Regions from separate parts of the Telluria sp. Soil_C_11 genome, predicted to be linked through region 1. Evidence: predicted binding sites of a transcription regulator. Region 1 holds the regulator's gene; each other region holds the start of a gene.
What was found. Region 1 encodes sigma-54, which starts transcription at its own class of promoters, with help from an activator protein. Its sites were predicted from a motif close to TGGCANGNAANCTGCTTT; they were not measured.

Region 1 (7,432 bases):
CAGGGCTTCCCTGCGCGCGCAGTCGCCGTAGGAGACGTTGGCGCCGGCCGCGCGCGCCTCCTGGACCCGCTCGGGGTCGAGGTCGAGCGCGTACCAGGGCAGCTTTTCTTCCGACAAAAGGATCGCCAGGCTCTGCCCGCTGCGCCCGAAGCCGGCGATGATCACGTGCTTCTGCGCGGCCATCGTGCGGCTCGCGAGCTGGGTCAGTTGCAGCGACTGCAGCATCCATTCGTTGGAAGCCATCTTCATCACGATCTTGTCGCTGTTGGCGATCACGAAGGGCGCGAGCAGCATCGACAGCACCATCGAGGCCAGCACCAGCTGGATCAGGAAGGGGTCGATCAGCTTCGAGCCGGAGGCCAGGTTCAGCAGCACGAAGCCGAATTCGCCGGCCTGGGCCAGCGCCAGGCCGGTGCGCATGGCCACGCCGTCGGACGAGCCGAAGGCCTTCGCCAGCGCGGCGATCAGGGCGAACTTGAGCAGCACCGGCCCCACCAGCAGGAGCAGCACGATCCACCAGTGGCGCGCCACCAGCTCCAGGTTGAGCAGCATGCCGATGCTGATGAAGAACAGGCCGAGCAGCACGTCGCGGAAGGGCTTGATGTCCTCTTCCACCTGGTGCTTGTACTGGGTCTCGGAGATCAGCATGCCGGCCACGAAGGCGCCCAGGGCCATGGAAAGGCCGGCGCGCTCGGTGATCCAGGCCGCGCCCAGCGTCACCAGCAGCAGGTTGAGCATGAACAGCTCCTGCGAGCGGCGCTTGGCGACGATGGTGAACCACTTGCGCATCAGCTTCTGGCCGAAGAACAGCAGCAGCGCCAGCACGGCGGCGGCCTTCACCGCGGCCCAGGCCAGGTTCATCGCCAGTTCCTCGGGCGGCCGCGCCAGCGACGGAATCAGGATCAGCAGCGGCACCACCGCCAGGTCCTGGAACAACAGGATCCCGATGATGCGCCGTCCGTGCTCGCTCTCGAGTTCGAGGCGTTCGGTGAGCAGCTTGGAGACGATCGCGGTGGAGGACATCGCCAGCGCGCCGCCCAGCGCCAGCGCGGCCTGCCAGCCGATGTTGAAGGGCGCCGGCAGGCGCGGCGTGAGCAGCGCGGTCAGCACCGTGATCAGGATCGTCAGCGCCACCTGGGCCAGTCCGAGCCCGAACACGATGCGCCGCATCGCCTTGAGCTGGGCCAGCGAGAATTCGAGGCCGATCGAGAACATCAGGAACACCACGCCGAATTCGGCCAGCGCGTGGGTGGTGGGGCCGTTGTCGGCCAGCTGCAGGGCATGCGGGCCGATCAGCACGCCGACGGCCAGGTAACCCAGCATCGGGGGCAGGTGGAGCATCCGGAACGCGACCACGCCGAGGACAGCGCTGCCCAGCAGTAAAAGGGTTAGTTCAAGGCCGGAAGTCATTCGCGAATGTCGTTTTTATCCCGTAAATATGTCGAAACCTCATGAAACCTGCTGCGCGTTGCATTTTTGGTCTGCGATGCTCGCTGTACTCTTCGTACAGCTGCGCGTCTCGACCAAAACTGCTGCCGCTCGCGACGGTTTCCTGAGGTTCCTGTGCACTCTGTTACCACTGGCAAGTTTTTTGCTTTCGCAATTCGGCTATACTTCCACCATGAGTGTAACCCATGAAAAAATAATGCTGACAAGTTTTAACGAGACCCAGGCGACGCGCGCACTGGAGCTGGCCCGCCAGACCCTGGACATCGAGGGTGAAGCGATCCGCAAGCTGACCGCACGCCTCGGCCAGGACGACAGCCTGCCGCGCGCCGTGGCGCTGATGATGGCCTGCAAGGGCCGCGTGGTCGTGTCGGGGATCGGCAAATCGGGTCACATCGGCCGCAAGATCGCCGCCACCCTGGCCTCGACCGGCACCCCGGCCCTGTTCCTGCACCCGGCCGAAGCCGCGCACGGCGACCTCGGCATGGTGACCCCGCAGGACGTGCTGGTCGCGATCTCGTATTCCGGCGAAAGCGCCGAGCTGGCGGTCGTCATCCCGGCCGTCAAGCGCATGGGCGTGCCCGTGATCGCCATGACCGGCAAGCCGGGTTCGCGCCTGGCGCAGGTGTCCGATGTGCACCTCGACGTCTCGGTCGAGAAGGAAGCCTGCCCGCTGAACCTGGCCCCGACCGCCTCCACCACCGTGACCCTGGCGCTGGGCGACGCGATCGCCGTGGCGCTGCTGGAGCTGCGCGGCTTCAGGTCGGAAGACTTCGCCCTGTCGCACCCGGGCGGCGCCCTCGGCCGCCGCCTGCTGACCCACGTGCGCGACGTGATGCGCAGCGGCGACGCGGTGCCGAAGGTGGCGCTGGACGCGCCGCTCAGCGACGCCCTGCTGGAAATCTCGCAGAAGGGCATGGGCATGACCGCCATCGTCGACGAGGCCGGCCGCCCGGTCGGCATGTTCACCGACGGCGACCTGCGCCGCATGATCGAGAAGGTCCAGGACTTCAGCAAGGTGGTGATCCGCGACGTCATGCACGCCAATCCGCACCGTATCCATCCGGAGCAGCTGGCGGTCGACGCCGTCGCCGTGATGGAAGAATTCCGCATCAACCAGATGCTGGTGACCGATGCCGACGACGTGCTGGTCGGCGCCCTGCACATCCACGACCTGACCCGCGCCAAGGTGATCTGATGGTGACCCAGCTGGAACATGTACAGCGCGCGGCGCGCGTGAAAGTCATGATCTTCGACGTCGACGGCGTCCTCACCGACGGCAGCCTGACCTACGGCCCGGACGGCGAAGTCACCAAGACCTTCTATGTGCTGGACGGCCTCGGCATCCAGCTGCTGAACCGCACCGGCGTGCAGACCGCCATCATCAGCGCGCGCAATTCGCCGATCGTGGTGAAACGCGCGGCGGACCTCGGGATCACCCACGTGTTCCAGGGCCAGCACGACAAGCGCCTCGCGTTCGCCGAGCTGCTCGAAAAGACCGGCGTGACGGCCGAGCAGTGCGGCTACATCGGCGACGACGTGATCGACCTGCCGCTGTTCACCCGCGTCGGCTTTGCCGTCACGGTGCCGAGCGGGCATCCGGAAGTGCAGTACCGCGCCCACTACGTCACCAAGAACCCGGGCGGACGCGGCGCCGTGCGCGAAGTCTGCGACATGGTGATGCGCGCCCAGGGCACCTACGAACAGGCACTGGCTCCGTATTTTGGATAATCCATCGCAAGCCATGGCGACGACCTCCTACGTCAACAAGCGCACCGCGCACCGCTGGCGCCTGCTGGCCCTGATGCTGGTGGGCGTGTTCTTCGCCTTCGGCAGCTTCTGGCTGCTGCAGGTGATGCGCGGCGACGCGCAGGGGCCGAACGTCAACGTGGGCAACGATCCGGACTACATCATCGACAACTTCAGCTTCGTGCGCATGTCGGAAACCGGCCAGCCGCGCTACGTGATCTCGGGCGAGCGCCTGACCCACCGCCCGGCCGACAACACCTCGGTGATCGACAAGCCGGTCGTGCAGAGCATGAGCACCGACCATCCGCACATGACCATGACGGCCAACACCGCCCACGTCAACCAGGACCAGAACCAGATCGACCTGGCCGGCAACGTCGACATCTCGCGGCCGGGCAGCGCGACCTCGCAGCCGCTGCGCATCCGCACCGAAGCGCTGACCGTGCTGCCGGACGAGGAGATCTCGAAGACCGACAGGCCGATCGAGATGAAGCTCGGGGCCGCCTCCGTGACCGGGGTCGGCATGGTCGCCAACAACGCCACGCAACAGCTGACGCTGGGCGGGCGCGGCCGGATCATCTATCCGCCGCGTGCCGCACGCTGACAGGACAACCTGAAAGGATTCGCATCCAATGAAAAAAATATTCGCTGTCGCCGCGCTCTTGCTGGCAAGCCTGACCGCTACGGCCGAGCGGGCGGATTCCCTCAAGCAGGCCCAGATCGATTTCGACGACGGCCATATCGATGAAGCGACCCAGACCCGTATCCTGACCGGCAACGTGGTGCTGACGCGCGGCACCCTGCTGATCAAGTCGGACAAGGCCGTGCTGAAGGAAACGCCGGAGGGCTACATGCTGCTGACGCTGACGGCCGCGCCGGGCAAGACCGCGAGCTTCCGCCAGAAGCGCGACGGCGGCCCCGACCTGTGGACCGAGGGCCAGGCCCAGCGCATCGAGTACGACGAGCGCACCGAGGTGGTCAAGCTGTTCTCGAACGCCGTGGTCAAGCAGCTCGAAGGCAAGCGCATGACGAGCGAGGTGAACGGTCCCTTCATCTCCTACGACAACCGCACCGAGCAGGCGAACGTGCACAACGACGCCAGCGGCGAGAGCAAGCCGGGCGGCGGACGCAGCACCATCATCATCGCGCCGCGCCGCAGTGCGCCCGCTCAGGCGCCGGCAGCGCAGCCGGCAGGAGCAGCCAAGCAATGATCGATGTCCACGCAGACGCAGACGCAGACGCCGCCGCCCACGCTGGCGGCAGCACCCTGGTCGTCAAGGGACTGCAGAAGAGCTACGGCAAGCGCCTGGTGGTGCGCGACGTCTCGCTGCAGGTCGCCTGCGGCGAGGTGGTCGGCCTGCTCGGTCCGAACGGCGCCGGCAAGACCACCTCGTTCTACATGATCGTCGGCCTGGTGCCGGCCGACGCCGGTTCCATCGTGATCAACGGCACCGACATCACGAGCCTGCCGATCCACCGCCGCGCCATGCTCGGCCTGTCCTACCTGCCGCAGGAAGCCTCGGTGTTCCGCAAGCTGACGGTGGAGGAGAACATCCGCGCCGTGCTGGAACTGCAGCGCGAGAACGGCAAGCCGCTGGGCAAGGCGCGCATCGAGGAACGCCTCGACGAGCTGCTGGCCGAACTGCAGATCGAGAAGCTGCGCGAGAACCCGGCGCTGTCGCTGTCGGGCGGCGAGCGGCGCCGCGTCGAGATCGCGCGCGCGCTGGCGACCGATCCGCGCTTCGTGCTGCTGGACGAGCCGTTCGCCGGCGTGGATCCGATCGCGGTAATCGAGATCCAACGCATCGTGCGCTTCCTGAAGGAGCGCGGCATCGGCGTGCTGATCACCGACCATAACGTACGCGAGACGCTCGGCATCTGCGACCGCGCCTACATCATCAACCAGGGCGCGGTACTGGCATCCGGTCGTCCCGACGATATCATCGCCAACGAATCGGTCCGCCGCGTCTACCTGGGTGAACACTTCCGGATGTAGTCCATGAAACAGACGCTGCAACTCAAGACATCACAGCACCTTGCGCTGACGCCGCAACTCCAGCAGTCGATCCGGCTGCTGCAGCTGTCCACTCTCGAGCTGCACCAGGAGATCGAACAGGTCCTGAGCGACAACCCGCTGCTCGAACGCCTCGACGATCCGCTCGACCGCTCCGTGCGCCTGCTGGCCGACGGCGCGATCAACAATGGCGCGTCGACCTCGACCACGCCCGATGCGCCGCCCGCGTCCGGCCAGGGCGAGGAGGGCGGTGGCGGCGCCGAAGCCGAGGGCAGCCAGGAAGGCAACGACGCCGGCGACAGCGGCGGCGGCGAGCAGGAGATGGACTGGGGCGAACCGGGCCGCTCCGGCAGCGGCGGCGAGGAAGAAGACGGCCGCCCGCAGCTGGAAGCCAGCCCCGTCTCGCTGCGCGAACACCTGATGGAACAGGTGCGCCTGACCTGCATCTCGCCGCGTGACTGCGCACTGGTCGAGATCGTCGTCGACACCCTCGACGACAATGGCTACCTCGAGGAATCGCTGGACGAACTGCACGCGCGCCTGCCGCCCGAACTGGAGATCGAGTTCGAGGAACTGCGCACCGCGCTGGCGCTGGTGCAGAGCATGGACCCGCCCGGCGTGGGCGCGCGCAGCGCCGCCGAATGCCTGGCGCTGCAGATCCGCCGCATGCCCGGCGTGCCGATGGTGACGCGGCGCATGGCGCTGACCATCGTCGAACGCTACCTGACCTGGTTCGCGCAGCGCGAATTCAACAAGCTGAAGAAGGCCCTCGATTGCGACGACGAGGACCTGCGCGAAGCCCAGGCCGTGATCCGCCAGTGCAACCCGCATCCGGGCGCGGCCTTCGCTGCCGACGTCTCCGACTTCGTGGTGCCGGACGTGATCGTGCGCCGCGCGAAGGATGGCTGGAGCGTGCAACTGAATCCGGACGTGATGCCGCGCCTGCGCGTGAACAGCCTGTACGCCGCCCTGATGAAGCAGGGGAAATCGGAGTCGCAGCTGGCCGCGCAGCTGCAGGAAGCGAAGTGGCTCATCAAGAACATGCGCCAGCGTTTCGACACGATCCTGCGTGTCGCCCAGGCTATTGTCGAGCGGCAGCGCAACTTTTTCTCCCATGGCGCGGTTGCCATGCGGCCCCTTGTTTTACGTGAGATAGCTGATACACTAGGTCTACACGAGAGCACAATTTCTCGCGTCACAACTCAGAAATACATGCTGACGCCGCACGGCATGTTTGAGCTGAAGTACTTTTTCGGGAGTCACGTCGCGACCGAGGCAGGGGGAGAGGCCTCCTCGACCGCGATCCGGGCTCTCATCGTACAACTCACAGGAGCAGAAGACCCCAAGAACCCTTTATCCGATAGCAAGATCGCGGAGATGCTGGGGGAACAGGGAATGGTTATCGCACGCCGCACGGTCGCGAAATACCGTGAGGCGCTGAAGATCCCGCCCGTCAGCCTTCGCAAATCCCTGTAGCAAGCTCTTGCAACAACGCTGCCCGAAGCGCGATGTGCGCATGACAGGCGGCGCATCTTCAAAGGAGTGTGTATGAATCTCACTATCAGCGGACATCATCTCGATGTAACCCCAGCAATCCGAGAATACGTACAGAACAAGCTCGAACGCATCACCCGCCATTTCGATCAAGTGATCGACTCCCACGTCATCCTCTGCATAGACAATCTCACCGAGAAAGAAAAACGCCAGAAGGCCGAGATCAACTTGCGCGTTGCCGGGAAGATCGTTCACGTCGCGAGCGCCGCGCATGACCTGTACGCCGCGATCGACATGCTGATGGACCGACTCGACAGGCAAGTCCAGAAGTACAAGCAGATGCTGCAGGATCACAGTAACACTCCGCTGAAACGCATGGCCAACGAAGGGGGAGAAGAAGCTGCCGCCGCAGCGTGACGATTCCGCCGGCACAGCACAGGTAGGCAAAGGGCGCATTGGCGCCCTTTTCGTTTTTTGCGCGCTAGAATGCCGTTTTCCTTTTCAAACAATAAAACATGAGCGAATACGTGCAGACCCGGGTGGCGAACGGCACCGGCAACATTACCCTGGACCGTCCCAAGGCCCTGAACTCGCTGTCGCTGGAGATGGTGCGCGCCCTCACCGAGGCCCTGCTGGCCTGGCGCGACGATGCGGGCGTCGACGCCGTCGTTGTCAAGAGCACCAGCGACAAGGCCCTGTGCGCGGGCGGCGACATCCGCTTTTTCCACC
Region 2 (7,432 bases), on a different contig from region 1:
ATCGCGGTGGCGATCGTGTCGCGGATGGTGTCGAGGCGGCCGGCGATGCGGATCAGGTGGTCCTGCACGTCGCGGAAGTAATCCTGGACCCCGGTCGCGAGCGCCGGCGCGCGCCCGCCCAGCAGCGACCCGACGGCATCCAGCAGCGGGATCACGGCATGGCGCAGTTCCAGGCCCTTGCGCTTGAGCTGGTACAGGCGTTCGACGTTCTGGCGCTGGGCGCCGTGGGTGAAGATGCGGTCCTCGATGGTTTCCAGCTCGGACTCGAGCATGTCGACGATCGGGAAATACCGGTCCACCACGGCGTCCATCAGCGCGTACATCACGAAGGACGAGCCCATGCGCAGCAGGTGCGGCTCGCGCTCGGCGCGGGCGCGCACGCCGAGGAAGCCCTTGGCGGCGTCGCGCCGCACCGACAGCACGTAGTTGGGGCCGGCGAAGATGGCGAGTTCTCCGGTGGCCAGGGCGTCGCCCTCGAGGTCGACCGTGTGCACGACGGTGAACAGGCAGTCGCCGTATTCTTCGATCTTGGGCCGCTGGTGGCCACGCGCGGCATCCTCGACCGCCAGTTCGTGCAGGTTGAACTCTTCCTGCATCTGGCGCATCTCGGCATCGGTGGCATCGCGCAGCGCGACCCAGACGAAGCAGCCGGGACGTTCGAGATAGTCGCTGATGTCCTCGACGGGGATGTCGGAGAGTTTTTTACCTTCCTGGTAGGCGACGCAGTTGATCAGCATGGAACATCATCAAAGCAGCGCATGTTGCGCGGATGACAGAGCTTACACCATGAACCAGTGTTCCCACACTCTTCTACCACGTCGTCCCCGCGCTCTTCTACCACGTCGTCCCCGCGCTCTTCTACCACGTCGTCCCCGCGCAGGCGGGGATCCAAGTTTGCCGGCGCCAACGTAGCTCAAGCAGGACTTGGGTCCCCGCCTGCGCGGGGACGACAGTATTTCTTATTCGTCTTTCGCCCCGTCGATCCCCAACTCCGCAATCTTGCGCGTGATGGTGTTCCGCCCGATCCCGAGCCGGATCGCCGCATCGTTCTTGCGTCCGTGCGTGTGCTTGAGCGCGGTGCGGATCAGGGCCGTTTCGAACTGCTTGCCCAGCACGTCCATCACCTCGACCTGGCCGTCGGACAGCATGCGCGCGGCCTGCAGTTCGAGCAGGCCGATCCAGCCGTCGGTGCCGGTGGGCGCCGCCATCGACGGCAGGACGCTGCCGCCATCCGCGCCGCCGTGCAGCGGACCGGCGGTCGGCGCCGGCATCGCCACCGCAGCCGCCGGTACGGCCACCGAGGCCGCGCTGGCCGGCTGGGCCTGGGTCAGGTCGCGCGGCAGGTCCTTGACCTCGACGGTCTGGCCGGGCGCCATCACGGTGATCCAGTTGCACAGGTTTTCCAGCTGGCGCACATTGCCCGGCAAGTCGAGGGCCGACAGGAAGCGCTGCGCCTCCTCGCTCAGGCGCTTGGGCTCGACGCCCAACTGGCGTGCGCTCTGCACCAGGAAATGGCGCACCAGGATGGGGATGTCGTCGCGCCGCTCGCGCAGGCTGGGCAGGCGCAGCCGGATCACGTTCAGGCGGTGGTACAGGTCTTCGCGGAACAGGCCGTCGCGCACGCGCTGTTCCAGGTTCTGGTGGGTGGCGGCGATCACGCGCACGTTGGCCTTGACCGGCTGGTGGCCGCCGACGCGGTAGAAGTGGCCGTCGGAGAGCACGCGCAGCAGTCGGGTTTGCAAGTCAAATGGCATGTCCCCGATTTCATCCAGGAACAGGGTGCCGTTCTCGGCCTGCTCGAAGCGGCCGCGCCGCATGGCCTGGGCGCCGGTGAAGGCGCCGCGTTCGTGGCCGAACAGTTCGGATTCCAGCAGGTCCTTCGGGATCGCCGCCGTGTTCAGGGCAATGAAGGGCTGGGAAGCGCGCGGGCTGTGCTTGTGCAGGGCGCGCGCGACCAGTTCCTTGCCGGTGCCGCTTTCCCCGGTGATCAGCACCGTCACGTTCGACTGCGACAGGCGGCCGATGGCGCGGAACACTTCCTGCATCGCCGGCGCCTGGCCGAGGATCTCGGGGGTCTCGGTGGGTGCGATCTCGACGCTGGCCTCGCGCAGGCTCTCTTCCAGCGCACGCCGGATCAGCGCCACCGCCTTGTCGATGTCGAACGGCTTGGCCAGGTATTCGAAGGCGCCGCCCTGGAACGAGGCGACCGCCGAGTCGAGGTCGGAGAAGGCGGTAATCACGATCACCGGCAGGCCGGGATGCTTTTCCTTGACGGCGGCCAGCAGGTCGAGCCCGGATTCGCCCGGCATGCGGATGTCCGAGACCAGCACCTGCGGGGTCTCCTGCTCGAATGCGGCCAGCGCCTCGCGTCCACTGGCAAAACTCCGGGTTGCGAGGTTCTCGCGCGCCAGGGCCTTTTCCAGCACCCAGCGGATCGATGCATCGTCGTCGACAATCCAGATTGGTTTCATTGGTTCAGTGCTTCCCCGCATAGATACATCCATCATTAGACCGCGGCCGCACCGTCCCGGTGCTTATGGCAGCGGGATCAGGATGCGGAAATCCGTCAGTCCAGGCCGGCTTTCGCACTCGACCAGCCCCAGGTGCTGCTGCACGAAGGTCTGCGCCAGCGTCAGCCCGAGGCCGCTGCCGCCTTCCCGCCCGGAGACGAGCGGATAGAAGATGCGGTCGCGGATCTCAGGGGCGATGCCCGGTCCATTGTCGATGATATGCAAGTCTAATGCCAGCCCGTAACGAACCTTGGCCAGGGTGACCTGGCGCGCCACGCGGGTGCGCAGGACGATCTCGGCGTCGCCCGCGGCGATCCGCTCGCGCAGGGCCTGGGCGGCATTGTGGACGATGTTCAGCACGGCCTGGATCAGTTGCTCCTTGTCGCCGCGGAACTCGGGGATCGAGGCATCGTAGTCGCGCCGGATCGCGAGGCCGGACGGGAACTCGGCCAGCACCAGGCTGCGCACGCGCTCGCAGACTTCGTGGATGTTGACGTCGCCGACGATGTGCGGGCGGCGGTGCGGGGCCAGCAGGCGGTCGACCAGGGTCTGCAGCCGGTCGGCTTCCTTGATGATCACCTGGGTGTACTCGCGCAGGGATGCCTCCGGCAGCTCGAGCTCGAGCAGCTGGGCCGCGCCGCGGATGCCGCCCAGCGGGTTCTTGATCTCGTGCGCCAGGTTGCGGATCAGCTCCTTGTTGGCCTGGCTCTGGTCGAGGATGCGCTCCTCGCGGTCGAGCTTGAGCTGCTGCACGTTCTCGCGCAGCTCGACCGCTACCTCGCCCTCCCCGGCCGCGCTGACGATGCTGTGCACGTGCAGCGGCTCGCGCCCGCTGCGCTGCAGGGTCAGGTCCTGGCGCAGGTCGGCATACTTGTGCGCCAGCGCCTGCCGGCACAGGGCATCGAGTTCCTGGCCGTTGAGGAACAGCCCGGCCAGCTTCTGGCGCGACAGCGACTTCACCGAGACTTCGAGCAGGTGCTCGGCGGCCGGATTCGCGTAGCGCACCAGGCCGCCGGCGTCGGCCACCAGCACGGCGGAAGCCAGCAGCTCCAGTCCGGTGAACCTGTCCTGATGCGTGCGCTCCGGCGTCATGTCAGCGGATGTTGGCGATCTCGCGCTTCAGCGCTTCGATGTTCTTCTCGGCGCGGCCGATGTCGTCGCGCATTTGGGCCACGCGTTCCTGGTACTTGGCGTAGTTGCGCTCGTTGCCCTGGCGTTCGGGCTCGCCGTTGTTGAAGTCGCGCTGAAGAATGGACAGTTTCTTCTCCTCGGCGCGCAGTTCCTCGTCGAGGATCGCGCGGCGGTCGTCGTCGCGCGCGCGCTGGGTGGCGTTGTCGACGCGCGGGAAGGCCGCCGGGGCGCTGGCCGCCGCGGGACGGCTGGCGCCCTGGCGCATCGTCGCGCCGGAATTCGCGGCCGGCGCACGGGTCGGCGCCGGCGACGAGATGGCGCCGGAGACGATCGAATCGACCACCTTGCAGCCGCCGGTATTGGTATCGGTGTACAGCACGCGGCCTTCCTTGTCGACGCAGCGGTAGACGACGGATTGGGCATGGGCGGCGGTCGCCAGCAGCAGCGCCGCGAAGACGGACGTGCGCAGAATTCGAACACTGCTTGTCATTCGCATCAGCTCAGTCAGCACGATGTGCCTGGTTGGGAATCCACCGAATATACCGCATCCAAAGAAAAACGCGGGGCAGCCGGCCGGCTTTCCCCGCGTTTTTGTTACTTCACGGATACACTTTCACAAGGATCCGTTGACGATCGATTACGACGAATAGTACATGTCGAACTCGGCCGGGTGCGGGGTCATGCGCAGACGCTGCACTTCCTGCATCTTCAGCTCGAGGTAGGCGTCGATCATGCTGTCGCTGAACACGCCGCCGCGGGTCAGGAACTCGCGGTCCTTGTCCAGCGCTTCCAGGGCTTCTTCCAGCGATGCGCACACGGTCGGGATCAGCTTGTCTTCTTCCGGCGGCAGGTGGTACAGGTCCTTGGTCGCGGCTTCGCCCGGGTGGATCTTGTTCTGGATGCCGTCCAGGCCTGCCATCAGCAGCGCGGCGAAGCACAGGTAGACGTTGGCCAGCGGATCCGGGAAGCGGGTCTCGATGCGGCGGCCCTTCGGGTTCGCCACGTGCGGGATGCGGATCGAGGCCGAACGGTTGCGGGCCGAGTAGGCCAGCTTGACCGGGGCTTCGTAGCCCGGCACCAGGCGCTTGTACGAGTTGGTGCCCGGGTTGGTGATGGCGTTCAGCGCGCGTGCGTGCTTGATGATGCCGCCGATGTAGTACAGGGCGGTTTCCGACAGGCCGGCATAGCCGTCGCCGGCGAACAGGTTCTTGCCGTCCTTCCAGATCGACTGGTGCACGTGCATGCCCGAGCCGTTGTCGCCGTTCATCGGCTTCGGCATGAAGGTGGCGGTCTTGCCATAGCTGTGGGCGACGTTCCAGATCACGTACTTCATGGTCTGGGTCCAGTCGGCGCGCTCGACCAGGGTCGAGAACTTGGTGCCGATTTCGTTCTGGCCGGCGCCGGCCACTTCGTGGTGGTGCACTTCGACCGGGATGCCCAGGGCTTCGAGGATCAGGCACATTTCCGAACGCATGTCCTGGAAGCTGTCGACCGGCGGGACCGGGAAATAGCCGCCCTTGACGGTCGGACGGTGGCCGCTGTTGCCGCCTTCGAAGTCCTTGTCGGTCGACCAGGAAGCTTCTTCCGAGTTGATCTTGACCATCGAACCCGACATGTCGACTTTCCACTGGACCGAGTCGAAGATGAAGAATTCCGGCTCCGGGCCGAAGAAGGCGGTGTCGCCGATGCCGGTCGACTTCAGGTAGGCTTCGGCGCGCTTGGCGATCGAGCGCGGGTCACGGTCGTAGCCCTTGCCGTCCGACGGTTCGATCACGTCGCACTGCATGAAGACGGTGGTCTCTTCCATGAACGGGTCGATGTTGGCCGAGCTCGGGTCCGGCAGCAGCAGCATGTCCGACGCTTCGATGCCTTTCCAGCCGGCGATCGAGGAACCGTCGAACGCGTGGCCGGATTCGAACTTGTCTTCGTCAAAGTGCGAGATGGGAACGGTCACGTGCTGCTCTTTGCCGCGGGTATCGGCGAAACGCAAATCGACGAACTTGACTTCGTTTTCCTTCAGCATCTGCATTACATCTGCGGCGGTCCTTGCCATTCGTATTCTCCTGATTGAAAAAGGGGTGTCGGCGACGCCAACGGGGCGTGCGACAGGCGCATCTCAGTTAAAGCAGAAATTGTGCCAGCACTTGACCATGAGCAAATAAGCAATCTGTCCTTGGACCGCCTGCGTTTTGCCCCTTAAAATCAATGAGCCGGTGCGGTGCACAATAACGATGCAGCTTTAGTGCGAGCTCATCCATACGCACCAGCTTGGTGCAAGTGCGGCAGTATGCACCAAGTTGAAGCAAGGTGCACCATTTGTGCGAGCGCCGCGCCATCATCACTCAACCAGGGAGGACCCCATGACCACCACCGACGAGATCCTGGCCGCCGCCAGGGAGCGCGCGCCCGGCCAGCCGTATGCCGGCGCCGTCACGCCGCAGGAAGCGTTCACCCTGCTGCGGGACGATCCCCGCGTCAAGCTGGTCGACGTCCGCACGAATGCGGAGCGCGACTGGATCGGCCGTCCCGCCGTCCCCGAAGCCCAGCACGGCGCCGTGCAGTGGACCCTGTACCCGGGCGGCACGCCGAATCCCGACTTCGCGGCCCAGCTCCAGCAGGCCGCCGACAAGGACGACGTGGTGCTGTTCCTGTGCCGCTCCGGGGTGCGCTCGCGCCACGCGGCGCGCGCTGCGACCGAGCTCGGCTACAAGAACGCTTTCGACATCCTCGAGGGCTTCGAGGGCGACCGCGACGGCGAAGGCCATCGCAAGACGGTGGGCGGCTGGTGCAAGGCCGGCCTGCCCTGGGTAGGCGCTTAAGCGCGCACGCGCTGGCGCACGAAGTTGATGTGGCTGCGCAAGCCGTACAGCGCGTCGGCATAGGCCAGCGGAATCGAGATGTGGTTCACGCGTGCCTCGATCTCGTCGAGGCGCCGCAGCAGGTCGGCGCGCACCTCGTCGCAACGGGCCGGATCGGCGTTCTCCAGTGCCTGCTCGACCGCGCGCAGCTGGCCGTACCAGCGGTACACGCGCGAACGGATGCGCCACACGTACAGCGGCGGCACGATTTTGGACAAGGGAATCAGCAGCGCCGCCAGCGCCACCATCACGACCCACAGGCGGTCGAACAGGTTCGCCAGCCAGAACGACAGGTAGCGCTGCAGGAAAGGCGGGCCGTCGCGGTAGTACTTGGCGGCTTCGCGCGAGACCGGGATCTCGGTGTACTTCGGCGACGGGAACTGGCCCTGCTGCTGGAACCAGCCGGCGCCGCCATGGATCTCGGTGGCGGATTTCACGAACAGGTCGACCAGGGCCGGATGCAGGTCGTCGCGCGCGACCAGGGTCGCGGTGGGCGCGATCAGGTGGAAGTCCTGGGATGGAATATCGCGTCCGAGATCGACGATCCCCCTCGGCAGCACCACATGGGTCAGGAAAGGCAGGCGCCGCGTGTAGGCCTCGGCCTGGCGGAAATCGTATAAGCGGATGCCCGGGGTCTGCAGCAGCATCTGGATCAGCGGCGCCTCGGGCGCCGAACTGAACACCAGGCCGTCGATGCGGCCGGCCAGCAGCTCGACGGTGGCCGGGGTGTTCTCCAGCGAGGAGATGGTCAACTGGCCCGGCTCGACGCCGTTCACCGACAGCACCTGCCGGAACAGGCGCGGCACGCCCGTCCCTTCCGGGCCGAGGTTGATGCGCAGGCCTTTCAGCTGGGTCAGGCTGCGGATATCGAGCTTGCGGCCGTTCCGGCCCTGGGTGCGCTCGCGCAGGAACAGCCACACCGGCTCGGTGAAC
Region 3 (7,432 bases), on a different contig from region 1:
TCGTCACCGGCGACCTGGACGAAGGCCCGATCATCGAGCAGGACGTCGAGCGGGTCGATCACGCGATGAACGCCGAGGCGCTGACGGCGATCGGGCGCGATGTCGAAAGCGTCGTGCTGGCGCGCGCGGTCAAGTGGTTCGTGGAACACCGCATCCTGCTGAACGGCGACAAGACCGTCGTATTCAGCTGACTGCACCAGAACAGAAAGATAGAACAAGCAGATGGCCCTGAAAGCAACGATCTACAAGGCAGACCTGAGCATCGCGGACATGGACCGCAATTACTACCAGGAGCACGCGCTCACCATCGCGCGCCATCCTTCGGAAACCGACGAGCGGGTGATGATCCGCCTGCTCGCCTTCGCCCTGCACGCCGACGAGGCGCTGGCGTTCGGCAAGGACCTGTTCGACGTCGAGGAGCCGGCCCTGTGGCTGAAGGACCTGACCGGGGCGATCCAGACCTGGATCGAGGTCGGCCAGCCCGACGAGCGCCGCCTGATGAAGGCCAGCGGCCGTTCGGAGCACGTGGTCGTGTACAGCTACAGCGCCGTCAGCCACATCTGGTTCAAGCAGATCGCCAAGCAGATCGACCGCGCGCGCAACATCACCGTCGTCAACATCGCGGCCGAGACCAGCGCCGCGCTGGAGCGCATGGCCAAGCGCAACATGCAGTTGCAGTGCACGATCCAGGACGGCCAGGTGTGGCTGACCGACGGCCTTGACACCGTGCAGGTCGAGCGCGAAACGCTGCTTGCGGAACGTACCTATTAATTGATTGGATAGAACAGCCATGAACCGACGTCTACTCGCGCTGGCGCTTGCCGGCTTCGTTTCCCTGCCGGCGCTGGCCCAGGTCAGCGTCAGCGACCCATGGGTGCGCGCCACCGTGCCCCAGCAGAAGGTGGCCGGGGCTTTCATGCAACTGAAATCCGCGAAGCCGGCGAAGCTGGTCGGCGTCAAGACCCCGGTTGCGGGCCGCGTCGAGCTGCACCAGATGGCGATGGAAGGCCAGACCATGCGCATGCGCGCGGTCGACGCCATCGACCTGCCGGCCGGCCAGACCGTGAACCTGGCCTCCGGCGGCTACCACGTCATGCTGTTCGACCTGCAACGCCAGCTCAAGGAAGGCGAGCAGGTGCCGCTGACGCTGACCGTGGCCGACGCGGCCGGCAAGCGCGAGACCGTCGAGGTGTCGGCGCCGGTCAGGCCGCTCACCTACTCGGCCCCGGCCGCGCATTGATAGGCGAACATCGCGCGTGGGCACCCGATCGATGCCCCCGGCATCCAGCGCCCGCCCGACGATCGTTCAGCGCGGCGCGGCGCCCAGGCGGCGCGCGTTGCCGGAGCCGACCACCGACTTGCTGACCTGCGGATCGCCGTAGTAATTGACGTCACCGGAGCCGGCCACCGTCATGCTCAGGCTGTCGCGTATCCACAGGGTCGCGTCGCCCGAGCCGGCCACCGTCACGCTGGCCGTCTCCAGGCGCACGCGCGCCATGTCCACCTTGCCGGAACCGCCGATCGAGGCCGACAGGCTGCGCGCGCTGCCTTCATCCACCTTCAGGTCGCCGCTGCCGCCCAGGTTCACATTGATCGACTGGCCTTCGGCCTTGCGCACCCGGATGCTGCCGGAGCCGCCGACGTCGAACGTCACACGCGAGCCGTTCACGCGGTCGGCATCGATGCTGCCGGAGCCGGCCAGCGCCAGCCGGTCCAGTTCGCGCGCCTGCACCACGATCTTCAGGTGGCGGGTCTGGATGTTGACCTTGTTCTTGTTGCGGATCTTCAGGGTGCCGTCCTCGACCACCGTCTCGATCAGCGGCAGCAGGTTGTCGTCGGTCTCGATGGTGAGCCCTTCGCTGTTGCCGGTACGGATCTCGACCTGGCCCGGCAGGGAAAAGGCCAGGCCGTTGAAGTTACGGACCTCGCGCGACTGGCGCTTGATGTTGCCGTTGCCCTGCACCTGTTCGCTGCGGCCCCAGCTCCAGTCGCCGGCCAGGGCCGGGACCGTCATGGCGGTGGCGGCAAAGGCGAGGGTGCAGGCGGCCAGCAGGCTGCGGCGGGAAACGTCGATGGTCATGGTGAGTCCTCCTTGAATCTTGTTGTCGGTAATCGATGACTGCATCTTAAGCAAGACAAGCCATGCGCGCGGGCGCTTTGCGACGAACTGCACGGCCGGCGTGCCAGATTGCGGATAGGCGGCGTGGGCCGCCGGCAAGGTCAGGAGACGGCGCGCGGCGTGCGCAGCCAGGCCGCCGCGAACGGGATCAGGAAGGGATACAGGCCCCACACGATCCGGCCCTCGACCCGCACGCACAGGGCTGCGTACAGGGGAGGCAGGGCCATCAGCACCAGCAGGCTGCGAAATGGCTTCAGCGGCGCCGGCGCCTGGCGCCAGCCGAGGATCGCGAGGGGGACGATGGGCAGGCAGGAACCGAGGATCGAGGCGATCGAGCGGACGTCGTGCAGCGCGTGGCGGACGGTCCACCAGCTCGGTTCCCAGGTATACGCCGGCAGGCCCGTGAGCAGCCAGAAGCGGACCGCCACCAGCCAGGCGCCGGCCGCCGCCAGGGCCGCCAGGCCGCCCGCAGGCGCGATGCGGCGCGTGCCGAGGAGCCAGGCCAGCAACAGGATGTTCTCCTCGCGCACCGCGGTCCCGAGGACGCCGGCCAGGGCGGCCAGCCAGGGCTGGCCCGCGAGCACGGCCAGCACGAAGGCGCTGCGCGCGCAGACCGAAGCCGGATCGACCAGCAGGTAGGGGGCGTACCAGAAGGTCGGCAGCGCCACCAGCATCATGACCCCGGCGCCGACGGCGCGCTTGCTGTCGAGGCCGGCGCGCAGGGCCACGGCGCTCATCAGGCAGGCGCTGGCCGTCATGCACAGCCAGTTCAGGGCCGCAAAGGCCTGGCGCAGGTCCCCCGGCAGGAGGGCGGCGACGGCGGGCACCAGGGTGCGATAGGGGAAGGGCGCGCGCAGTTCCGCGACGCCGATCTCGCCGCGAAAATGCCGGGCGGTGTCGAAATACGCCTGGGAATCCTCGACCGTGCCACCCCAGCGCCAGATCATGAGCGTCCAGGCAAGCATGCCGAACATGAGGAACAGGGCCGGCCAGCGGATCGGCTGGTCGGCGGCGCAGGCAGCGCGGGAAGCGCTGGGTGTTGTCAGTGGGCTATTGTTGGTCGGCACGCCGCGCAGTATATGCGCACACCATGCCGGCTGACCAGTCCGGTGTCTTCGCAAGTCCGCCCGATTTCGCTACAATCCTGCGCTTTTTGCCCGTATTTTCCTCATGACTCTCCTGTTGTTCCTCGTCGCTTTCGGCGCCGGCATCGCCGTCTCCTTCCAGGCCGCCATCAACAGCCAGATGGCGGCCGCGGTCGGCGCCAACTCGGTGGTGGCCGCCCTGATCTCCTTCCTGTGCGGCTCGGCGGCGCTGGCCGTGGTCGCCTGTGTCCGCGGCGGCTTGCCCGACGCGCTGGCGGCCCTGCCGCAGCAGCCGCTGTGGAAATTTTCCGGCGGCCTGCTCGGCGCTGCCTTCATCTTCTGCACGGTGCTGCTGGTGCCGCGCATCGGCCTGCTGAACCTGGTCGTGCTGGTGATCGCCGGCCAGCTCCTGACCTCGATGGCGATCGACCACTTCGGCCTGGTGAACGTCGCCATGCGCAAGGTGTCGGTGCTGCGGCTGGCGGGCGCGGCCGTCATGATCGTGGGCGTGGCGCTGGCCCTGTTCGGCGACCGGATCGCGGCGGCGTTCGGCCGCTGAGTTGTTGTAAGTTTTTCACACGAAAAAATCTCTTTCCAAGTGGAACTTTCTGGCGCTGCTGGTTTTATAATAAATGCATCGCAAGTTTCCACTTCTATCATCGATCACCCGATGGAATACCACCAGTCCTCGCAGATTCCCACTCTTTCGTATATCGAAAATGAAGACCATCCGGTGTTCGGCACCCTGGTCGAGCAGATCCTGCACCTGCTGAACTCGAAGCTGGTGTTTTCGGACATCATCATTCACCAGAACAGTCCGCTGATGCTGCGCCAGCCGAAGGGCCTGGTGGCGGTCACGGATTCGCCGATCACGAAGGAGGAGCTGGAAGAGTTCTTCGACGTCATCGAGCCGAACTGGTCCGAGCGCATCCAGGAGCGCGCCTTCGACCGGTCGATCGACCTGCACACGGCGCGGATCCGCGCCAACTGCTTCAGTTTCCAGGGCAAGAAGCGCCTGGGCTGCGTGATCCGCCGCTTCCCGAAGGAGCCCTTGCCGCTGGCCGAGCTGGGCCTGCACCCGGACGAGCAGGAATTCGCGCGCCTGACCAGCGGCCTGGTGCTGATCATCGGCGACACCTGCCAGGGCAAGTCGACCACCATCGCCTCGATCCTCGACGAGATCAACCGGCAGCGTTCCGGCCACATCATCACCATCGAAGACCCGGTCGAGACCCTGATCCCGCAGCGCAAGTGCATCATCACCCAGCGCGAAGTGGGCGTCGACGGCGACGTCGACAGCTATTACCTCGGCGCCCTGGATGCGCTGCGCGAGCGCCCGGACGTGATCGTGATCGGCGAGATCCGCGACGCCCAGACCGCCCAGGAAGCGCTGGCGCTGGCCGAATCGGGCCCGCTGGTGCTGGCGACCCTGCACGCGCGCTCGACCGAGCTGGGCCTGCAGAAAATGCTGCGCCTGCTCGGCAATTCCGACGCCCAGAGCCAGGCCCTGGCGCACGCGCTGCGCGGCGTGCTGTGCCAGGCGCTGCTGCCGTCCAAGCAGGGCAACCGCTACCACCTCGCGACCGAATGCCTGAGCATCAGCCCGGCGGTGGCCGGCATGATCGAGCAGGGCGACCTGGGCGCCATCCGCACCCACATGAACGCCGGCCGCGATCCGGGCTGCCACACGATGAACAGCGTGCTGGAAGGGCTGCTGGCCTCGCACAAGGTCGGGGTCGACGATGCGCGGGCGGCCACCACCGACCGCATCGGCTTTGCGGAGATGGTGTAGGCGCTGTTTGCATTAAGTGTTTCCACACTTAATGCGAACAGCGCCAAAAAAAATCGCCGGCAAACGCCGGCGATTTTCATTCGTGCTCGACCGATTACTTGCGCGCGCGGCGGCGCAGGGCGGCGCCCATGCCGATCATCGCCAGGCCCATCAGCGACAGTGCACCCGGCTCGGGCAGGGCGTATGCCTGGCCCGGATCGTCCACGCGGGCGCCCAGGATGTTGCTGTTGTTCTTGTCGTTCCAGTTCTTGTTGTAGTTGTAGCTGTTCTTGAAGCGCAGGTCACGGGCGCCTTCGCTGTTCAGGAAATAGTCCGAGTTCAGCTGCTCGCTCCACAGGCCCACTTTCGACATGTCGACCGAGGCGTAGGAATCGGCCTGGCCCGAGAAGCCTTTGCTGCTAGGAACCTTGTTGCCGACGATGGTGTTCGACGGGTTGGTGGAATCCATGCCGGTATCGAAGAACAGGCGGGCCAGGAAAGTGCCTTCGGTGTAGCCCTTGGCGCAGTCATAGCCGCAGCGGACGTTGTTCGCAGTGCCGGTCAGCGAAGTGGCGCTCATCTTGTCGAGGTCGCGCCAGTACAGGTCCATATAGCCCTTGGTGGCCGGGAAGGGGTTGTCCAGCGAAGGGATGCCGGCTTCGACGCCGTAGAACATGCCGGTGATCTGGCCGCCATCCTGCTTGTTGACGAAGAAGATATCGCCGCTCGGGTCGAGCTGGTCATGCGGCGTGTTGATATCGCCGGTTTCCAGGGTCGACACGACGAACACGCCCCAGTTGATTTCCTTGGTGCCGGCAAAGGTGGTCGCGCCGTTGATGGCGATCTGCTCCTGGCCCGTGTACTTCAGGTAGATCCCGCCCGGCGGCAGATAGGTGGCCGGGGCTGCGGTGGCGCTGAGGCTGGTGAAGGCGACGGCTAAGGCGGCAAGAATTTTTTTCATGATTTCTTATTTAAGGTTGATCAACGAAACCGACCATTCAAGCGAAGCAAGATAGATGCCAGCTCGCTCAATATATGGACTAAGGCCTTGTTCAATAAGGGTTTTGTGCCTTTCTTCCGATAATCTCGAATTGCCATAGTGCCAATATATTTGAGCAAGTGTAAAATTTCCCGACAGCAAAGCTCATCAGTTCAGCGGTACCGCCCGGTAGGCGTTGACCTCCGCCGGCGTCACCACCGGCGCTGCGTTGCCCCAGCTGGCGCGCGCATAGCTCAGCACCGCCGCCACCTCGGCATCGCTCAATACCGGGCTGTAGGGCGGCATGCCGTAGGGGCGGGGATTGCCCCCGGTGGCCGGCGCGAATCCGCCATTGAGCACGATGCGGATCGCATTCACCGGTTCCGTCATCGCCAACGTGCGGTTGCCGGCCAGCGGCGGATAGGCGGGGCCGCCATCCTCGCTGGCGGCGCCGCGGCCGTCCTTGCCGTGGCAATCGGCGCAATGCTGGCCGTAGAGATTGCCGCCCAGCTTCATCAGCGCTTCCGGCGGCGGCGCGGCCGCTGCGCGCTGTTCCGTTTCGCCCGGCAGCGACTTCAGATAAGCAGCCATCGCACCGATGTCGGCGTCGGTCAGGTGCTGCAGGCTGCGGCCGACCACTTCCGCCATCGGCCCGGACACGACGCCCTGCGGCGAGACGCCGGTGCGCAGCAGCTGCGCGAGGTCAGGATCGCTGGCGGCGAGCGAGGGCGCGTACCAGTCCAGTACGGGGATCAGGCCGCCGCGCAGTCCCGGGCCGCTCGCGCCCAGGCTGTTGCGCGGGCTGTGGCAGGCGCTGCAGTGGCCGAGGCCCTCGACCAGGTAGGCGCCGCGGTTCCAGTCCGCGCCGCGGCCCGGTTCCGGGGTGTGGACGCCGGGCTTGAAATACAGCAGGCGCCAGGCCGCCAGCGCCGCCTGGCTGTCGTAGGGGAAGCGCAGGGTGTGTGGCTGGTTCGGCTGGCGCGCCGGAGGGAGGCTGCGCAGGTAGGCGAACAGGGCGTCGGCATCGTCGCGCGTCACCTTCGTGTAGCTCGGATAGGGGAAGGCGGGATACAGCAGGCGCCCTTGGCTGCCGATACCGTTGTGCAGGGCATTCCAGAAATCGTCGGCGGTCCAGGCGCCGATGCCGGTCTCGCGGTCCGGCGTGATGTTGGGCGCCATCACCCGGCCGAACGGCGTGTCGACCGCGCGCCCGCCGGCGTAGGCCTGGCCGCCGCGCGCGGTGTGGCAGGCGGCGCAATCGCCGGCCCGCGCCAGGTAGGCGCCGCGCGCGATGTTGCCGGCGCTGGGCGCCCAGGCTTGCGGCGAGCGGGATGGAATGAACTCGGCGCGCGGCCAGGCCAGCAGCAGTGCGCCAAGCAGGAGGACGAGCAGGACGCCGAGCGCGATCGGGATGCGGCGCGTCATGGTTTCTGCACCCCGGGTCGCTGCACCACGGGTTGCTGCACCACGGGTCGCTG
Region 4 (7,432 bases), on a different contig from region 1:
GCAGAAAAAGGTGGACCAGGCCCTGCCGCTGTACGAAAAGGCCCAGAAGAACCACCCGACGACCCGGATCGCCATCGCACTGCACCAGCTGCAAAAGATGAGCGGGAAGGAGCAGAAGGCCAACCAGGGCCTGGCGCAATGGATCAAGGACCATCCGAACGACGTCCAGGCACTGATGTATTCAGCCGAGCAGAGCCTGGCCGCCAAGCAGTACCAGCCGGCCGCGGACCAGCTGGAAACGGTCGTGAAGCTGACGCCCAACAATGCGCTGGCGCTCAACAACCTGGCCTGGACCTACCAGCAGCTGAACAATCCCAAGGCCGTGGAAACGGCCGAGAAAGCCTACAGCCTGGCCGGCAACAACCCGGCCGTGCTGGATACCCTCGGCAGCATCCTGACCGACAAGGGCGACAGCAAGCGCGCGGTGGATCTGCTGCAGAAAGCGGTGACGGCCATGCCTGAAAACACCGACATGCAATTGCACCTGGCGCAGGCCCAGATCAAGAGCGGCGACAAGGCCAGCGCACGCAAGACCCTTGAAAAGGTTTCCGCTGCCAGCAAGGGCGATGCATCGGCGAAAGCCAAGGAATTGTTGCAACAAATGTAAAAACCGGCCGGCGGCACACGCCGCCGGCGTTACATACGTGTGTTTTTTGCCATAGTCGTTATCAAATATTCATTTCTTTATTACATTCTCACTGCCTTCGGTGTTACGATTGTTAAAGTAACTGAGCCTTTGTGCAAGATGAATATCGATGTCCTGCGGAGATTAAAAGAATGAACAGCTTAACAACTCGCGAGGAAGTGAAAGAACTATTCTCTGAAACCCAGGACGCACGTTACGATACGGCTCCTCCGGGTGGTCGCGAGCTCGACTGTGATACGATCACCGATGTGACGATTAACGAAAAAACATTTGGTATCCGTACGGCGGACACGGATGGGAGGCGCAGTTCTGCGAATCTTCTCATCAACAAGATGTATGCGTGGCGTGGATATACTGGCACGCATCGTCTCGACGATGATCCGAACCGGATTACCCTTTCGGCTTCCGACCATGGCGAAGTGGTCGGAACGGTCACGCTCGGTATCGATTCCCCTGTCGGCCTGCTGGCCGACGAAGTTTTCAAGGACGAAATCGATCGCTTTCGCGAGCGCGGAGCGAAAGTCTGCGAGATCACCAAGCTCGCCTTCGATCCCAAGGTCCGCTCGAAGGCCGCGCTGGCCTCGCTGTTCCACGTGATGTTCATCTATGGCCGCCGGCTGCACAAATGCACCGACGTGTTCATTGAAGTTAACCCGCGCCATCGGCGTTTTTACGAGACGATGCTGGGTTTTAAACGCATCGGCGAGCTGCGCATCAACCCGCGCGTGGATGCGCCGGGCTGGCTGCTGTGGAACAGCCTCGATTACGTCCAGGACCAGATCGAACGCTACGGCGGCACCAGCGATTCCGCGGAAAACGAACGTTCCCTGTTCCCCTACTTCTTCTCCCAGAAGGAAGAAGAAGGTATCACGCGCCGCCTCACCAATCTCGGCTGAGGCTCAGGCGGTGCCGGCCGGGGCCTTCTGCCCCGTTTCATGGCGCACCAGGATCGGCACGATCAGCCGGCGCATGAACAGGCCGATGCCACCCCACATCGTGATGAACCAGAGCGGCACGCCGCCCGGCGGATTGCCCGGATAGCTCCACTGGCCGCTGTGCACGCCCGTGTATTCGATCAGCGCCCCCAGCAGCACCATATAGCCGGCATAGGCCAGGTCCAGCGGTTCATGGAACAGCGCCAGCCCCACCAGCAGCAGGGCGCCCGTCACCAGCAGGAGCGTATTGCTGTCGTGGATGGTGGCGAACGCGGCCGAGTAAGCCAGCGCCAGCGCCCACACGGTGGCGCGGCGGCCAGTTGGAGCCGGCCCGTCCAGCAGCCGCCGCGTGTGCAGCAGATAAAACCCCCACATGAACAGTTCCCAGACGGGCTGCAGCAGGATGTCCGGATGGGCGAACATGAAGATGCCCTGCTTGAGCGAAGCGGCATTCATCCCCGTGAAGAACAGGCAGACGCAGACGTAGAAGATCGTCTCGACCTTGCTGAGGCGGCCGAAAGTCAGGGCCCAGACCAGCAGCAATGCGGCCAGCTTGCCGAGGTTGGTCGGCACGAAAGCCAGGATCAGCATGGCTGCCGGCACCTGGAGAAGAAGGCGGGTACGCATGGACATGGAACAAGTAGACAGTAAGAGGCTGATGTTGTCAATCAGCAAAATATTAACAAAAGAAAAAGGCCTCCGAAGAGGCCTTTTCCACGAAGGTGCCAGGAATTACTTGGCAGCTTTCTTTTCGCGGCGACGCAGTGCGGCGCCCATGCCGACCATGGCCAGGCCCATCAGCGACAGCGCGCCCGGTTCCGGCAGGGCGAATGCCTGACCCGGATCGTCGATACGCGCGCCCAGGATGTCGGAGCCCTGGCTCCACACCGGGTTGTAGTTGTAGCTGTTCTTGAAGCGCAGGTCACGCATGCCCAGGTAGCTCGAGAACCAGTCCGAGTTCAGCTGGTCAGCCCACAGGCCGCCGGCGCTGGCCATCACGGAACCGTAGGAGTCAGCCTGGCCGGTGAAGCCGTTGCTGCTCGGGACGGTATCGCCGACGATGGTGTTGGTCGGGTTGCCGATGTCCATGCCGGTATCAAACATGATACGGGCCAGGAAGGTGCCTTCGGTGAAGCCGGCCGCGCAGCTTTCGCCGCAACGGATGCTCGGGTCGATGGAGGTGTTCGAGACCGACGATTTCGACATCGTCGACAGATCGCGCCAGTACAGGTCGAGGTAGCCGCCGGTGGCCGGGAACGGATTGCTTGCCGAAGCCGTGCCTTGTTGGATACCGTAGAACATGCCGGTGATCTGGCCACCCTGGCCGTTCACGTAGAAAATATCGCCGTTCGGATCGATGGCATCGTGCGGGGTGTTGACGTCGCCCTTCTCGGCGGTCGACACCAGGATGACGCCCCAGTTGATCTCATTGTTGCCGAAGGTATGCGCACCATTGATGGCGATTTGTTCTTGACCAGAGAACTTCAGGTAGATCGGACCGGCCGGCAGGGTGGACGGGGCCGGAGCAGCATATGCGCCCATGCTCATGACGGCGCCGACAGCGAAAGCGAGTAACTTCTTCATGTTCTCTCCAATATTTGGATTTCAATTAAAAACTAACGACAGCACAGCAATATAAGCAACCTCTGTGCCAGCATGAAGAAGTGCTTTCTAAGCAACTGATTCTTAAGTAAATTGTTATAAGGAAATTAAGATTATTACGTATTTACTTTGAGATATTTCACAAAGATGTAAGAAAAGCCGACAGTTAGTTACCGTACCTACCGGGCGCCAGCAGGTCGTGCGGGTCGAATTCGCGGCGCAGGCGCGCATGCAGGCGCGCCGAATCGTCGAGCCACTCCTGCAGTTCCGGCATGGCGTCCACCGCGAGCCGGTACGGGAACCAGCCGCGCTCGCGCCCGGCGGCGATCAGCTCCCGGTAACAGGCCTGGGCCGCCGCCACCGCCGCAGGAGAATTGCGGTCGAACAACAGCGGCACGGTGCTGTCGAACAGCTTGTCGCTCAGGGAAGTAAAGGTCAGCAATGGCTCGATGCCATGGCGGCGCGTGATCTCCCTCACCATCTGGACATAGGCGCGGGCGCCGGCGCCGCGCATCGGCACCAGCGGCGCATACCAGATCAGGCCGCAGCCGTCGCGGGCCGGATCGCGCGGCCCAGCGCCATGCGGACGCGGATTACGCCAGTAGGCCAGCGGCAGCGCGGTTTCGTTCGGGCGACCGAGCACCAGTTCCAGCGAACTGGCCAGCGTCGACGCGGTGCTCGACAGGCGCCGCCCGGCGGGCCCGGGAATCCAGCGCGACAGCGCCAGCAGGGTGTTCGCATTGTCCTGGCTCAGGAACAGCAGGCGGCTGGCGACGCCCTTCAGTGCGGCGCGGATTTCCTTCTGCGCCGCCTTCACCATGCGCGACGTTCCATACAAGGTTCCGAAGCCGGTCCAGGGCATGATCTGGTACTGGCTGCCAAGCGCGTCGATCACTTCCTGCGGAATCAGGCCATCGGGGCCGACCTGGGCGGCCGGATAGGGCGCCGACATCGCCAGCACCCGGTGCCGGTTCATCAGGTTCAGTCCGCCGACCGTGCCGGGCAGGCGGCCAAGGATGGTGCGGATCCGCTCGATGGCCGGCTCGAGCAGGCTGTCGTCCTTCAGGCTGAACAGGCACACCTTCACTCTTTCCGGACGGCGCGCCAGTATGATGCTCATGCGCGTCACGATACCCAGGCCGCTCTGGGTGAACAGGCCGCTGGCATAGGGACCGATGCCCCACTTGAACAGGCGGGCGATGTCTTCGCCGCCCGCTTCGCGCATCGCCGTGCGGTACAGGCTGCCATCCGCGAGCACCGCTTCCAGGTCCGTCACCGCGGCGAAGTGGTCGGTGATGGGCGTGACGCCGTAACCGCGCTCGAGCGCATTGCCGAGCAGGCTGCAATGCGGGCCGGCGCCGGTGGTCGGCACCATGAAGGGATAGCCGTTCCGTTCCAGGAAGTCGGCCAGCATGCCTTGCGTCACGCCCGGCTCGACCGTGACCACGCCCATTTCCTGGTCGAAGTGAAGGATGCCGCGCAAGTTGGACAGGTCGATGATGACGCAGCCGTCGCGCGCCGCGAGCGCGCTGCCGTAGCCCCAGTTGTGGCCGGTGCTGATCGGGTGTACGGGAATCAGGAAGCGCTGGGCGATGCGCATTACTTCAGGCAACTGTTTACTGTCGAGGATGCGCAGCGCGGCCGGCAGCCGCCGCGCCGCGCCGGTGGTATCCAAGCCCCAGGCCTGCATGGCGGCCTCGCCGCGCAGCACGTTGTCGGGGCCGAGCAATGCCTGCCAGGAGTCCAGTGCGGGCGCCAGTTGGTTCGTAGTGTCCTGCATGAGTCAGTCTGAAGTCGGTGGTTGGGCCAAGGGCGGACGCTTCAGCTTCAAATTCAGCTGCTCGATCAATTCCGTCGCCGCGCTGACGATCTGGCCGGACTCGAAGCCGGCCTTGGTCATTTCCTTAAAAAACGAGCGCGCAAGAATTTTCGCCGCATCCTCCGGATGACGGTAGGCCAGGCGGACTTTTTCGCCCACCTGGTCGCGCGCTTCCTGCAGCAATGCCAGCTGCGCAAAGCGCGAGTCGAGCAGGCGTTGCAATTGTTGCACCTGGATCGACTTACCGATGAATAGCGCAATTATATGAAGCAATTGCAAATCGCTGTCGCCAAATGCCGGGCTCGCCAGTGCGCCCGCCACATTGATGACGCCAACGATCTTGCCGTCGATGCGCAAGGGGGCGCACATCAGGCTGCCGCCAATGCCCGCGCGCCCTTGCGCCAGCGCCGCCAGCCCGGACTGCGCGATGTCTTCGACCAGCAGCGGCTCGCCGCTGGCCAGCACCCGGCCGCAGATGCCCTCGCCCTGCCCGACCGAGGCCGTCAGGGCCGCCTCCGGCAGCTGGCCGAAGCGTGCGTGGACCGACATGCGCAGGCGATCGGCAGCGCCGCTGTTGAGCAGCATGATCGAGCAGCTGGCGGCGCCGAGCAATCCCGCGGTCAGCGCGGCCTGGTTCTGCAGACAATCGTCGAGACTGCCTTCGGCCAGGAAATGCTGCAGGTCCTGCAGCCGCACCAGCCTGTTCGCCACGCTTCCCATGTCGCCCCCACAATAGGAATAATTGCAATCCAATAATTTTTTAATATTATCAGTGGGCAGGCTTTGCGTCAGGAGAAAGGAAAGCTTTATGGAACAAATGGCGCGCCAGCAGGAAGAAGGGCATGCGCAGCCAGTTCCCGCGGATATACAGCATGCCGTGGGCGACGGGCGTGAAGGCGTCCCTGCAGCTCGGGTGGGCAGGGCCGAGGGCGCGCAGGAACAGGCGGTCCATCAGCGCCAGCAGCACGGGGCCGGGAGCGGCCGCCGCCATGTTGCGGATGACCGCGTCCGGCACCGGGGTACCCAGCAAACGCCGGCAATAGCGCAGCGCGTAGAACAGCGGCCGTTCCAGTTCCAGTTCGCGCGCGCGTGACGGCAAGCCGTCCCAGAAGCCGTCGTGCGGCCCGAACTGCAGCAGCAGCCGGTGGATGTCGAACAGGTTGCGCAAACCCTGGTCGAACTCGCCTTCCGAGAACAGGTGCACGGCGCTGTGCAGCACCATGTCGCGCGGCGCCAGCACGAACAGCGGCGGCATGCCGGGCTCGAGGCCGGCGACCGGCACCGCGGCCGCGCGCAGCCTGGCCGGATCCGGACGCTGCGCCGCCGTCTCGGGCAGGATCGCATGGTGCACGTCGATGACGTTGCCGCGGCGCACGTGCTCCATCGGCGGCAGCTCGTGCATCCACTCGCGGTAATAGCGCTGGTCGTAGGCGTCCTGGTGGGTCGTGGCCCAGCCGTGCAGCATCAGGGCGGCTTCGACCTGGCCGATCTGCGCCTTCGGCACCAGGATATCGATGTCGGAAAACATCCGGCCGCGTCCCGGCGCCAGGCCGGCCATGGCATACGCCGCGCCCTTCAGCAGGATCAGCGGCAGGCCCAGGCCGGACAAGGCGCGGTCGATTTGCCTCACCTCGTAGCGCACCGCCTGGGCATGGCGGGCGCTGGCGGCGAGCGCCCATTCGAAGTGGGCGCGCGGCGCCGGCGGGACCCGGTCGAGCAGGCCGGCTTCCTCGAACAGCACCGGCAGCATGGCGCTCATGTTCGCGCCGAGCGCCTGGCGCAGCAGCAGGTCCCAGCCGGCCTCGTCGAGTCCGGCCGCCACGGACGGCTCGCGCAGCACGCGCAGCAGCAGCGGCAAGTCCTGCATGCCCATCATGCGCCGTCTCTCGCCAGGCGTTCGAACAGGTCCACCGCCTCGTCCAGCTTGCTGTAGCGGAACTCGAAAGCGTCCGTCGATTCGATCAGGCAGCCCAGGGCGTTAAACCCGCGCGCGCCCAGCACCTGGTAATTGAAAGCGTTCTCGGCCACGCCCATGAAGGCGCGCGCCTTCGGCAGCGGCGCCAGGCTGGTGGGCGCCTGCGCTTCGTAGCGGGGAAACACGATGAAGGCGGGGCGGGCCGGGTCGAAGGCGCGCTCGATGCTCGCGGCCGGCGCCTTCAGGTGGGCGATGGTGCCCTTGGCGGTGTTTTCCACCGGTGGGCTGAGCACGGCATCGGGGGCAAAGGCGCGGATCACGCCGATCGACGCATTCTTCAGGCTGACCGGGCGCGGCAGCGGCAGCACGGCGCCGTCGTCGAGGCGCACCAGGGTCATCTCGTCCGACAGCAGGCGCCAGCCGCGCGTGACCAGGGCCGCGCACAGGGTGCTCTTGCCCGACCCGGGCGGCGCCGGCAGGACCACCGCGCGGCCATGGCGCTCCAGCACGGCGGC

Region 2: a site for sigma-54 is predicted at 5,764-5,781, ahead of glnA (type I glutamate--ammonia ligase). Genes of this name have one in related genera too.
Region 3: a site for sigma-54 is predicted at 5,980-5,997, ahead of AC3A6M_RS10755 (PEP-CTERM sorting domain-containing protein). Genes of this name have one in related genera too.
Region 4: a site for sigma-54 is predicted at 3,218-3,235, ahead of AC3A6M_RS09700 (PEP-CTERM sorting domain-containing protein). Genes of this name have one in related genera too.

Annotation. Positions count from the first base shown of each region.
Region 1 is NZ_JBDGIN010000006.1:207,067-214,498, reverse strand. Features, by position in the region: gene AC3A6M_RS12700 (monovalent cation:proton antiporter family protein) at 1-1,410, opposite strand, end outside; gene AC3A6M_RS12695 (KpsF/GutQ family sugar-phosphate isomerase) at 1,622-2,644, shown strand; gene AC3A6M_RS12690 (KdsC family phosphatase) at 2,644-3,177, shown strand; gene lptC (LPS export ABC transporter periplasmic protein LptC) at 3,191-3,799, shown strand; gene lptA (lipopolysaccharide transport periplasmic protein LptA) at 3,828-4,406, shown strand; gene lptB (LPS export ABC transporter ATP-binding protein) at 4,403-5,191, shown strand; gene AC3A6M_RS12670 (RNA polymerase factor sigma-54) at 5,195-6,685, shown strand; gene hpf (ribosome hibernation-promoting factor, HPF/YfiA family) at 6,758-7,120, shown strand; gene AC3A6M_RS12660 (enoyl-CoA hydratase/isomerase family protein) at 7,219-7,432, shown strand, end outside.
Region 2 is NZ_JBDGIN010000003.1:114,363-121,794, forward strand. Features, by position in the region: gene corA (magnesium/cobalt transporter CorA) at 1-737, opposite strand, end outside; gene ntrC (nitrogen regulation protein NR(I)) at 960-2,471, opposite strand; gene glnL (nitrogen regulation protein NR(II)) at 2,535-3,602, opposite strand; gene AC3A6M_RS06045 (DUF4124 domain-containing protein) at 3,604-4,131, opposite strand; gene glnA (type I glutamate--ammonia ligase) at 4,279-5,694, opposite strand; gene AC3A6M_RS06055 (rhodanese-like domain-containing protein) at 6,002-6,460, shown strand; gene AC3A6M_RS06060 (TAXI family TRAP transporter solute-binding subunit) at 6,457-7,432, opposite strand, start outside.
Region 3 is NZ_JBDGIN010000005.1:102,675-110,106, reverse strand. Features, by position in the region: gene purU (formyltetrahydrofolate deformylase) at 1-191, shown strand, start outside; gene AC3A6M_RS10785 (YaeQ family protein) at 223-771, shown strand; gene AC3A6M_RS10780 (copper chaperone PCu(A)C) at 791-1,240, shown strand; gene AC3A6M_RS10775 (head GIN domain-containing protein) at 1,307-2,080, opposite strand; gene AC3A6M_RS10770 (hypothetical protein) at 2,221-3,186, opposite strand; gene AC3A6M_RS10765 (DMT family transporter) at 3,290-3,763, shown strand; gene AC3A6M_RS10760 (type IV pilus twitching motility protein PilT) at 3,875-4,996, shown strand; gene AC3A6M_RS10755 (PEP-CTERM sorting domain-containing protein) at 5,091-5,936, opposite strand; gene AC3A6M_RS10750 (c-type cytochrome) at 6,123-7,379, opposite strand; gene AC3A6M_RS10745 (c-type cytochrome) at 7,376-7,432, opposite strand, start outside.
Region 4 is NZ_JBDGIN010000004.1:365,920-373,351, reverse strand. Features, by position in the region: gene prsT (XrtA/PEP-CTERM system TPR-repeat protein PrsT) at 1-607, shown strand, start outside; gene AC3A6M_RS09710 (GNAT family N-acetyltransferase) at 778-1,542, shown strand; gene AC3A6M_RS09705 (hypothetical protein) at 1,546-2,208, opposite strand; gene AC3A6M_RS09700 (PEP-CTERM sorting domain-containing protein) at 2,314-3,165, opposite strand; gene AC3A6M_RS09695 (FAD-binding oxidoreductase) at 3,350-4,963, opposite strand; gene AC3A6M_RS09690 (GAF domain-containing protein) at 4,967-5,722, opposite strand; gene AC3A6M_RS09685 (nucleotidyltransferase domain-containing protein) at 5,772-6,878, opposite strand; gene AC3A6M_RS09680 (HprK-related kinase A) at 6,875-7,432, opposite strand, start outside.